Regions from separate parts of the Micromonospora sp. NPDC000316 genome, predicted to be linked through region 1. Evidence: riboswitches for the same ligand, from Rfam matches in the RefSeq annotation. Region 1 holds a riboswitch; each other region holds the start of a gene.
The links. Region 1 has a riboswitch for cyclic di-AMP ahead of ACFY2Q_RS00680 (coiled-coil domain-containing protein). Riboswitches for the same ligand answer to the same signal wherever they lie in the genome.
Positions count from the first base shown of each region.

Region 2: it holds a riboswitch for cyclic di-AMP, as region 1 does, so the genes downstream of both, ACFY2Q_RS02980 (NlpC/P60 family protein) here and ACFY2Q_RS00680 (coiled-coil domain-containing protein) in region 1, are expected to answer to the same signal.
Region 3: it holds a riboswitch for cyclic di-AMP, as region 1 does, so the genes downstream of both, ACFY2Q_RS09095 (coiled-coil domain-containing protein) here and ACFY2Q_RS00680 (coiled-coil domain-containing protein) in region 1, are expected to answer to the same signal.

Region 1 covers NZ_JBIAZG010000001.1:154,001-156,215, forward strand. The annotation lists gene ACFY2Q_RS00675 (YibE/F family protein) at 1-994, shown strand, start outside; cyclic di-AMP (ydaO/yuaA leader) riboswitch at 1,161-1,291, shown strand; gene ACFY2Q_RS00680 (coiled-coil domain-containing protein) at 1,296-2,215, shown strand, end outside.
Region 2 covers NZ_JBIAZG010000001.1:626,939-629,153, forward strand. The annotation lists gene ACFY2Q_RS02980 (NlpC/P60 family protein) at 29-1,069, opposite strand; cyclic di-AMP (ydaO/yuaA leader) riboswitch at 1,083-1,219, opposite strand; gene ACFY2Q_RS02985 (N-acetylmuramoyl-L-alanine amidase) at 1,454-2,215, shown strand, end outside.
Region 3 covers NZ_JBIAZG010000003.1:185,807-188,021, reverse strand. The annotation lists gene ACFY2Q_RS09100 (cation diffusion facilitator family transporter) at 1-757, shown strand, start outside; cyclic di-AMP (ydaO/yuaA leader) riboswitch at 900-1,031, shown strand; gene ACFY2Q_RS09095 (coiled-coil domain-containing protein) at 1,037-2,104, shown strand; gene ACFY2Q_RS09090 (SRPBCC family protein) at 2,163-2,215, opposite strand, start outside.

The DNA of each region.
Region 1 (2,215 bases):
ACTGACCGATCCGACCGATCCCGCCGCCACCAGTTGGAACATCGCCGAGCACCAACGGGGTACGCCGCTGCTGTGGCTGGCAGTGGTCTTCGCCGCCGCGATCGTCGCGTTCGGCCGGTGGCGGGGCCTCGCCGCGCTCGCAGGGCTGGCGGCCAGCTTCGCCATCCTGCTCACCTTCGTGCTGCCGGGCATCGCGGCCGGCAGGTCACCGCTGCTGGTGGCGGTGGTCGGTGCGGCGCTGATCATGTTCGTGGTGCTCTACCTGACGCACGGGGTCACCGCGCAGACCTCGGTAGCGGTGCTCGGCACCCTGGGCAGCCTGGTCCTCACCGGCGTACTCGCCACAATCGCCACGGCCGCGACCCACCTCACCGGCTTCGGCAGCGAGGAGGCGACGACGCTGTCGATGTTCCAGGGCGACGTGGATCTGCACGGCCTGCTGCTCGCCGGGATCATCATCGGCTCGCTCGGGGTGCTCGACGACGTGACGGTCACCCAGGCGGCCACCGTCACCGAGTTGGCGAACGCCAACCCGGGGCTGACCCGGTTGCAGCTCTACCGGGCGGCCACCCGGGTCGGCCGCGCCCACATCGCCTCCACGGTCAACACAATCGTCCTGGCGTACGCGGGCGCATCACTACCGCTGCTGCTCCTGCTCACCGCCGACTCGCGGCCGATCGCGCAGATCCTCACAAGTGAATTCCTCGCGCAGGAGATCGTCCGCAGCGCGGTCGCCACACTCGGCCTGATCGCCGCCGTGCCGCTGACCACCGGGCTGGCCGCAGTGGTGACGGCGGCCGGGCGCCCGGATGCCACTCCGTCGGCAGACGCTCCCGCCCCGCGACCCCGTCCGGACCGGACGGAGGCACTGGCGGCTCTCGGCTCACCGCGAACGGCTCGACCCGACGAGTCGGACCCGACGCGGACCCCACCCCCACCCACCGCCACCGATCCGTGGCCGCATTCGAACAGGAGCACAGATACGGCATGGTGACACTCCTCAGCGTGACCGGGTCGGGCAGTCGCCCTGAAGGCCACGTCACTTGTCACTCAACGCCATGGCGAAATGACGCTTTTGGTCGGCATCCAGGCGTAGCTCACCCGGTCGACTCTCGGGTAACCTCGCTGCCGGTTACCGATGTAGGCGCGAAGCGGCGCCTGCGGTGCCACCGCCCAATCGCCAACCGGCGAGCCGGGGACCCAGGCACGTGGGGTGAATCCGCATCAGCGGTAGGGGCCGCTTCCGCCCCGAACCCGTCAGCTAACCCGGTCGGCGGTCGACGGAAGGGAACATTGTGACGGCACCCCTACGCCGCTGGTTGACACCCGTGGTGGCCGTGATCGCCGCACTGACCGTGCTTGCCGGGCCCCTCCCGGCCCACGCCGCCCCGACGACCCCCACACCGTCCGGGCACGAGGAGGACGGCGAGCCGAAGCTGCTCAACGACGTCATCGAGCAGGCCAACCGCGACTACTCCGCGGCCAAGTCCAAGTTGGACAAGTCCAAGAAGCGGCAGCTTGAGCTGGCGATAGAGGTCGACCGGGCCAGGGCCGATCTGGAGGCGCTGGCCCCGCAGGTCGGGCAGATCGCCGCCCAGTCGTACCGAACCGGCCGGATCGGCGCGATCGCGATGCTGCTGGAGAGCGACGCTCCCGACTCGTTCGTCCAGCGCGCCGCGACGCTCGACGAGATGAACATGGTCAACGAGAAGAAGCTCGCCGAGGTCAACACGGTCAAGGCCCGCGCCGAGCAGGCCAAGCTGGCCCTCGACACGGAGGTCCGCGAGCAGCAGAAGCAGACCGCCCTGATGGCGAAGCGCAAGAGCGAGGCGGACAAGGCGCTCTCCCTCGTCGGCGGGAAGGGCTTCACCGGCGGCCTGGTGGATGCCACCTCGCCGGTCGCCCGGATCGGCCCGGGTCGCACCGCCGACGGTGACTGGAAGCCGCAGTCGTGCAGCGAGGACGACCCCACCACCTCCGGCTGCGTCACGCCACGCACCCTGCACGCGTACAAGGAGGTCAAGCGGGCCGGCTTCAACCGGTTTGTCGGCTGCTACCGCTCCGGCGGGCCGTGGGAGCACCCGAAGGGCCGCGCCTGCGACTGGTCGCTGCAGAAGAGCGGATTCAGCCCCTGGCACAACGACGACACCCGCACGTACGGCAACAACGTCGCCGCGTTCCTCATCCGCAACGCCGACCGACTCGGCATCTACTA
Region 2 (2,215 bases), 470 kb from region 1:
TCCCGACGGGCCCTCGACCAGCAGAGGTTCAGCCTGGGCGGCCGTAACTGTGGATCGGGCCGTCGTCGACCTTCTTCATCTTGACCGGCTGACCGGCCTGGGAGGCGTGCACCACCCAGCCGTCGCCGACGTACATGCCGACGTGGTGGATGTCGCTGTAGTAGAAGACCAGGTCACCGGGGCGCAGGTCGGCGCGGCTGACATCCTTGGTCACCCGGCTCTGCGCGGCGGCGTTGTGCGGCAGGGACACCCCGGCCTTGGCCCACGCGGCAAGCATCAGCCCGGAGCAGTCGTACGAGTTCGGGCCCTCGGCGCCCCACACGTAGGGCTTGCCGATCTGGGCGCATGCGAACTTGACGGCCGTGCCCGCGCCGCCGCCCGGGTAGCTGGCCGGGCAGGGCGCCGGACGCAGTGGACCGCCGCCGCCGTTGCCGTACACCTTGAGGCGCAGCTTCTGTAGCCGATCGATCTCCGCGTTGATCTGCTTCTTCTTCGCCGCCAACTGAGCCTCGGTAAGGGTCAGTTGGGCCACCATCTCGTCCAGCGGCGCCTTCTGTCGGGCCAGCTCGTCGCGCAGGTCGGACACCTGCTGCACGTCCTGCTGCTGGTTGTGGGCGAACCGGTCGAGCATCTCCAACTGGCCGACCATCTCGCTTGGCGACCGACTGCCGAGCATGGCGTTGACTGTGGAGACGTTCTCGCCCATGTACGCGCGGACGGCAAGCGCGCTCACCTTGTCCATCGCGGCGTCGACCTGGCGCTCCAGCGGAGCGATCCGGGCGGCCAGGGCGTCGGCCTGCTTGCGCTTGGCGGCCAGGTCGGCACGTGTGGCGTTGTGCCGTTCGATGATCGGTTCGAGTTTGTTCCAGTCGGCGTCGATCTGACGTTCGATCTCGGCGACGGACGGGTCCGCGTGGGCCGCCGTGGCGCTGCCGGTCAGGACGACGGCAACGCCGACGAGGGCGGCGAGGGCGGCGGCGAAGCGGGACGAGCGTGGACGCGGCACTGTCGATGTCGGGTCGGCTGACGCCGACCGCCCGGACGACGGCCGCGGGGCATGGAGTGCCACCGGGGTTCCGTACTCCTTCTTCCTGACCGCCTACCGGGTTAGCTGACGGGTTCGGGCGGGAAGTGGGCGCCCTACCGCAGGAACTGCGGATTCACCCCGGGGAACCTGGGTCCCCGGCTCGCTGTTGAAGCGACTCGGCGGTGTCGGTCCGTTACCGCCCGGGACGGGCAGACCTGCCACCGGGCCGACAAATGACCAGAGTAGAGACGGCCGTTACCGATCCGCAACCGCTGGGGCCGTGACACTCCGTACCGGTCCGGAGATGTCACGGACCGTGGGCGAAAGTTTCCTTCTGAGCCTGTCGAGATATGGAAAGGTATTGACGCGGGCTCCCGGCCGGCGGGAGGGTGACCTCACAGTTACCCACGCAATCTAGGGGGTTCGATGCACCATCCAACCCTGTCGTCCGGCCGGCACGCACTGCTGGTCACCGCCATTGTCGCCGCGACCGCGCTGCCGCTGTCCGCGAGTCCGGCCGCCGCCGCACCCACAGCCGACCGTCAGCAGCAGTACGCCGCAGCCGCCAGCGAATACGGCGTACCGACCGACGTGCTGCTCGGCGTCTCCTATCTGGAGTCGCGCTGGGACAGCAACGCCGGCACACCGAGCACCAGCGGCGGCTACGGCCCGATGCACCTGACCGACGCCCGGCACGTGGCCGCCCTGCCCGGACGCGGCCACCACGACGCCGGCACCGAGGACCCGCGCGGCGACGAATCGCGTACCGCGCTGGCCCCCCGCCAAGCCGCGGACCCCGCACCGCCCAGCGCCGCCCTACAGACCGTGGACGCCGCCGCCGCGCTGACCGGCGCGGCCCCGGAGTCGCTACGCACCGACGCCATCGTGAACATCCGGGGCGGAGCGGCGCTGCTGGCGGCGTACCAACGGGAGTTGGGTGCGCCTGTCGGCGCCGGCACCGACCCGGCCGCCTGGTACGGCGCGGTGGCCCGCTACGCAGGCGCGGACAGCGCCGACGCCGCGGCGGCCTTCGCCGACGAGGTCTTCACCACGATCGGCGCGGGCGAGTCCCGGGTGACCGACGACGGCCAGCGGGTCACGCTGCCGGCCCGCACGGTACGGCCGGAGCGCAGCTGGCTGGACCGGCTGGGCCTGCGCAAGCTCGCCCGCCCGGACGGGCTGGAATGT
Region 3 (2,215 bases), on a different contig from region 1:
GCACATGTTCACCGACGTGCTCGGCATCGGGATGGCGCTGGCCGCGATCACCGCCACCCAACGGGCCACCGGCGACCCGCAACGCACCTTCGGGCTCTACCGCCTCGAGGTGCTCGCCGCCCTCGCCAACGCCGTCCTGCTCTCCGGCGTGGCGATCTACGTGGTGATCGAGGCGATCCGCCGATTCGGCGATCCGCACGAGGTGATTGCCGGCCCGATGCTCGCGGTGGCCGTGCTCGGTCTGCTCGCGAACGTGGTCGCCTTCGCCCTGCTCCGCACCGGGGCCCGGGAGAGCATCAACCTCCAGGGCGCCTACCTGGAGGTGCTCGGCGACCTGCTCGGTTCGCTCGGCGTGATCGGCGCGGCACTGCTCATCACGGTCACCGACTGGTGGTGGGCCGACCCGCTGGTCGCGGTCGCCATCGGCGTGTTCATCCTGCCGCGCACGTGGCGGCTCGGCCGTGCCGCGGTCCGCATCCTGGTGCAGGCCGCACCGGAACACCTCCAGGTCACCGCCGTGCACGACCGGCTGGCCGCCGTGCCCGGCGTCGTCGAGGTGCACGACCTGCACGTCTGGACGCTCACCTCGGGCATGGAGGTGGCCTCCGCACACCTGACCATGGCCCCGGACGCGGAGGTCGGCGCGGTGCTCAGCGCGGCGCGTACCGCCCTGCAGGAGGACTTCCGGATCGAGCACGCCACGTTGCAGATCGAACCCGGGGCGGCACCCGGAGCCTGCGGCGCCGTCGCCTGGTGACCGGCTTCTGCCCCTATTTGTCCCTTTAGTCGGAATCCTTGGTGACCGCGTGGGCACCCTCAGTCACAATTGCTGCATCAGCCCCACCGGCACCGGTAGGCTGGCTCCCGGCCACCACCCGGCGGCGCCCTCCCGGCGCCGGTGGGGGCCGCCGCCTAATCACCCGAGAGGGCGAACCGGGGAACCATGTTCCTGGGGTGCATCCGCGTCAGCGGTAGGGATCTTCCGTCCCGAACCCGTCAGCTAACCCGGTCGGCGGCTGACGGAAGGACACGCACAGTGGCACCAGCACGACCCCCCGCCGCCCGACTGGCGGCGCTCATCGTCATGATGTTCACCCTCGGCGTCGCGATCCCGGCCGGCGCAGCCTCGGCCGCTCCCCCAGGCGCCCAGCGCGCCGCCGCGGCACCAAGCGACGACGAAGAGGGTGGCACCCCGGCCCTGCGGGCCCAACTGGACGCGGCAAGCAAGGGCTACCTCGACGCGAAGCGCCTCCTGGACACCTCCATTCAGCGGCAGCAGCAACTCGCCGCCAAGCTGAAGGCCACCGAAGCCGAGATGAGCGAGCGCAACGGCAAGGTCGGTGAGATCGCCGGCGTCGCGTACCGCACCGGGCGACTCAGCACCGTCTCGGCGCTGCTCAGCACCAACACCCCCGAAGGCTTCATGGACCGGGCCGCCTCGCTGGACGTCGTCGCCGCAAACGAGGACCGCGCACTGCGCGACCTCCACGCCACCAAGGACGAGGCCAACCGCACCCGCATCGCCCTCGACGGCGAGATCCGCGAACAGCGCAAGCAGGTCGAGGTGATGGCCAAGCGCAAGGAGCAGGCCGAGCGGGCCCTCACCGTGGCAACCACCAGGTCGCAATCCACCGCCGCCGACACCAACTCCAACCGGGGCACCTCCACCGCCAACGCCAAGGCCGCGCCGCGCAACTCCGACGGCTCCTGGCCGTCCGAGTCGTGCAGCATCAACGACCCCACCCCGGCCAACGGCTGCATCACCCCACGCACCCTGCACGCCCTCAACCAGGCCAAGGCCGCAGGCTTCACCAGGTACGTCTCCTGCCACCGCTCCGGCGGCTCAGGTGAGCACCCCAAGGGCCGCGCCTGCGACTTCGCCGCGCAGAAGGGCGGCTTCGGCGGTGACGCCACAGGCGGCGACAAGACGTACGGCAACAACCTGGCCGCGTACTTCATCCGCAACGCCGACCGGCTCGCCGTGCTGTACGTGATCTGGTACAGGCAGATCTGGCTACCCAGCAGTGGGTGGAAGTCCTACAGCGGAGCGGGCGGCGACCCGTCCAGCGACCACACCAACCACGTGCACCTGTCCGTCTACTGACCCGACCTGACCCCTGCCCGGCCGGCGCCCCGCTCACGTGGGCGCCGGCCGGTGTGTGTCAGGCGGGGGTCGGGGGGTCGCCGGTGCGGTCGAGGGCCGCGCCGAGTCGGG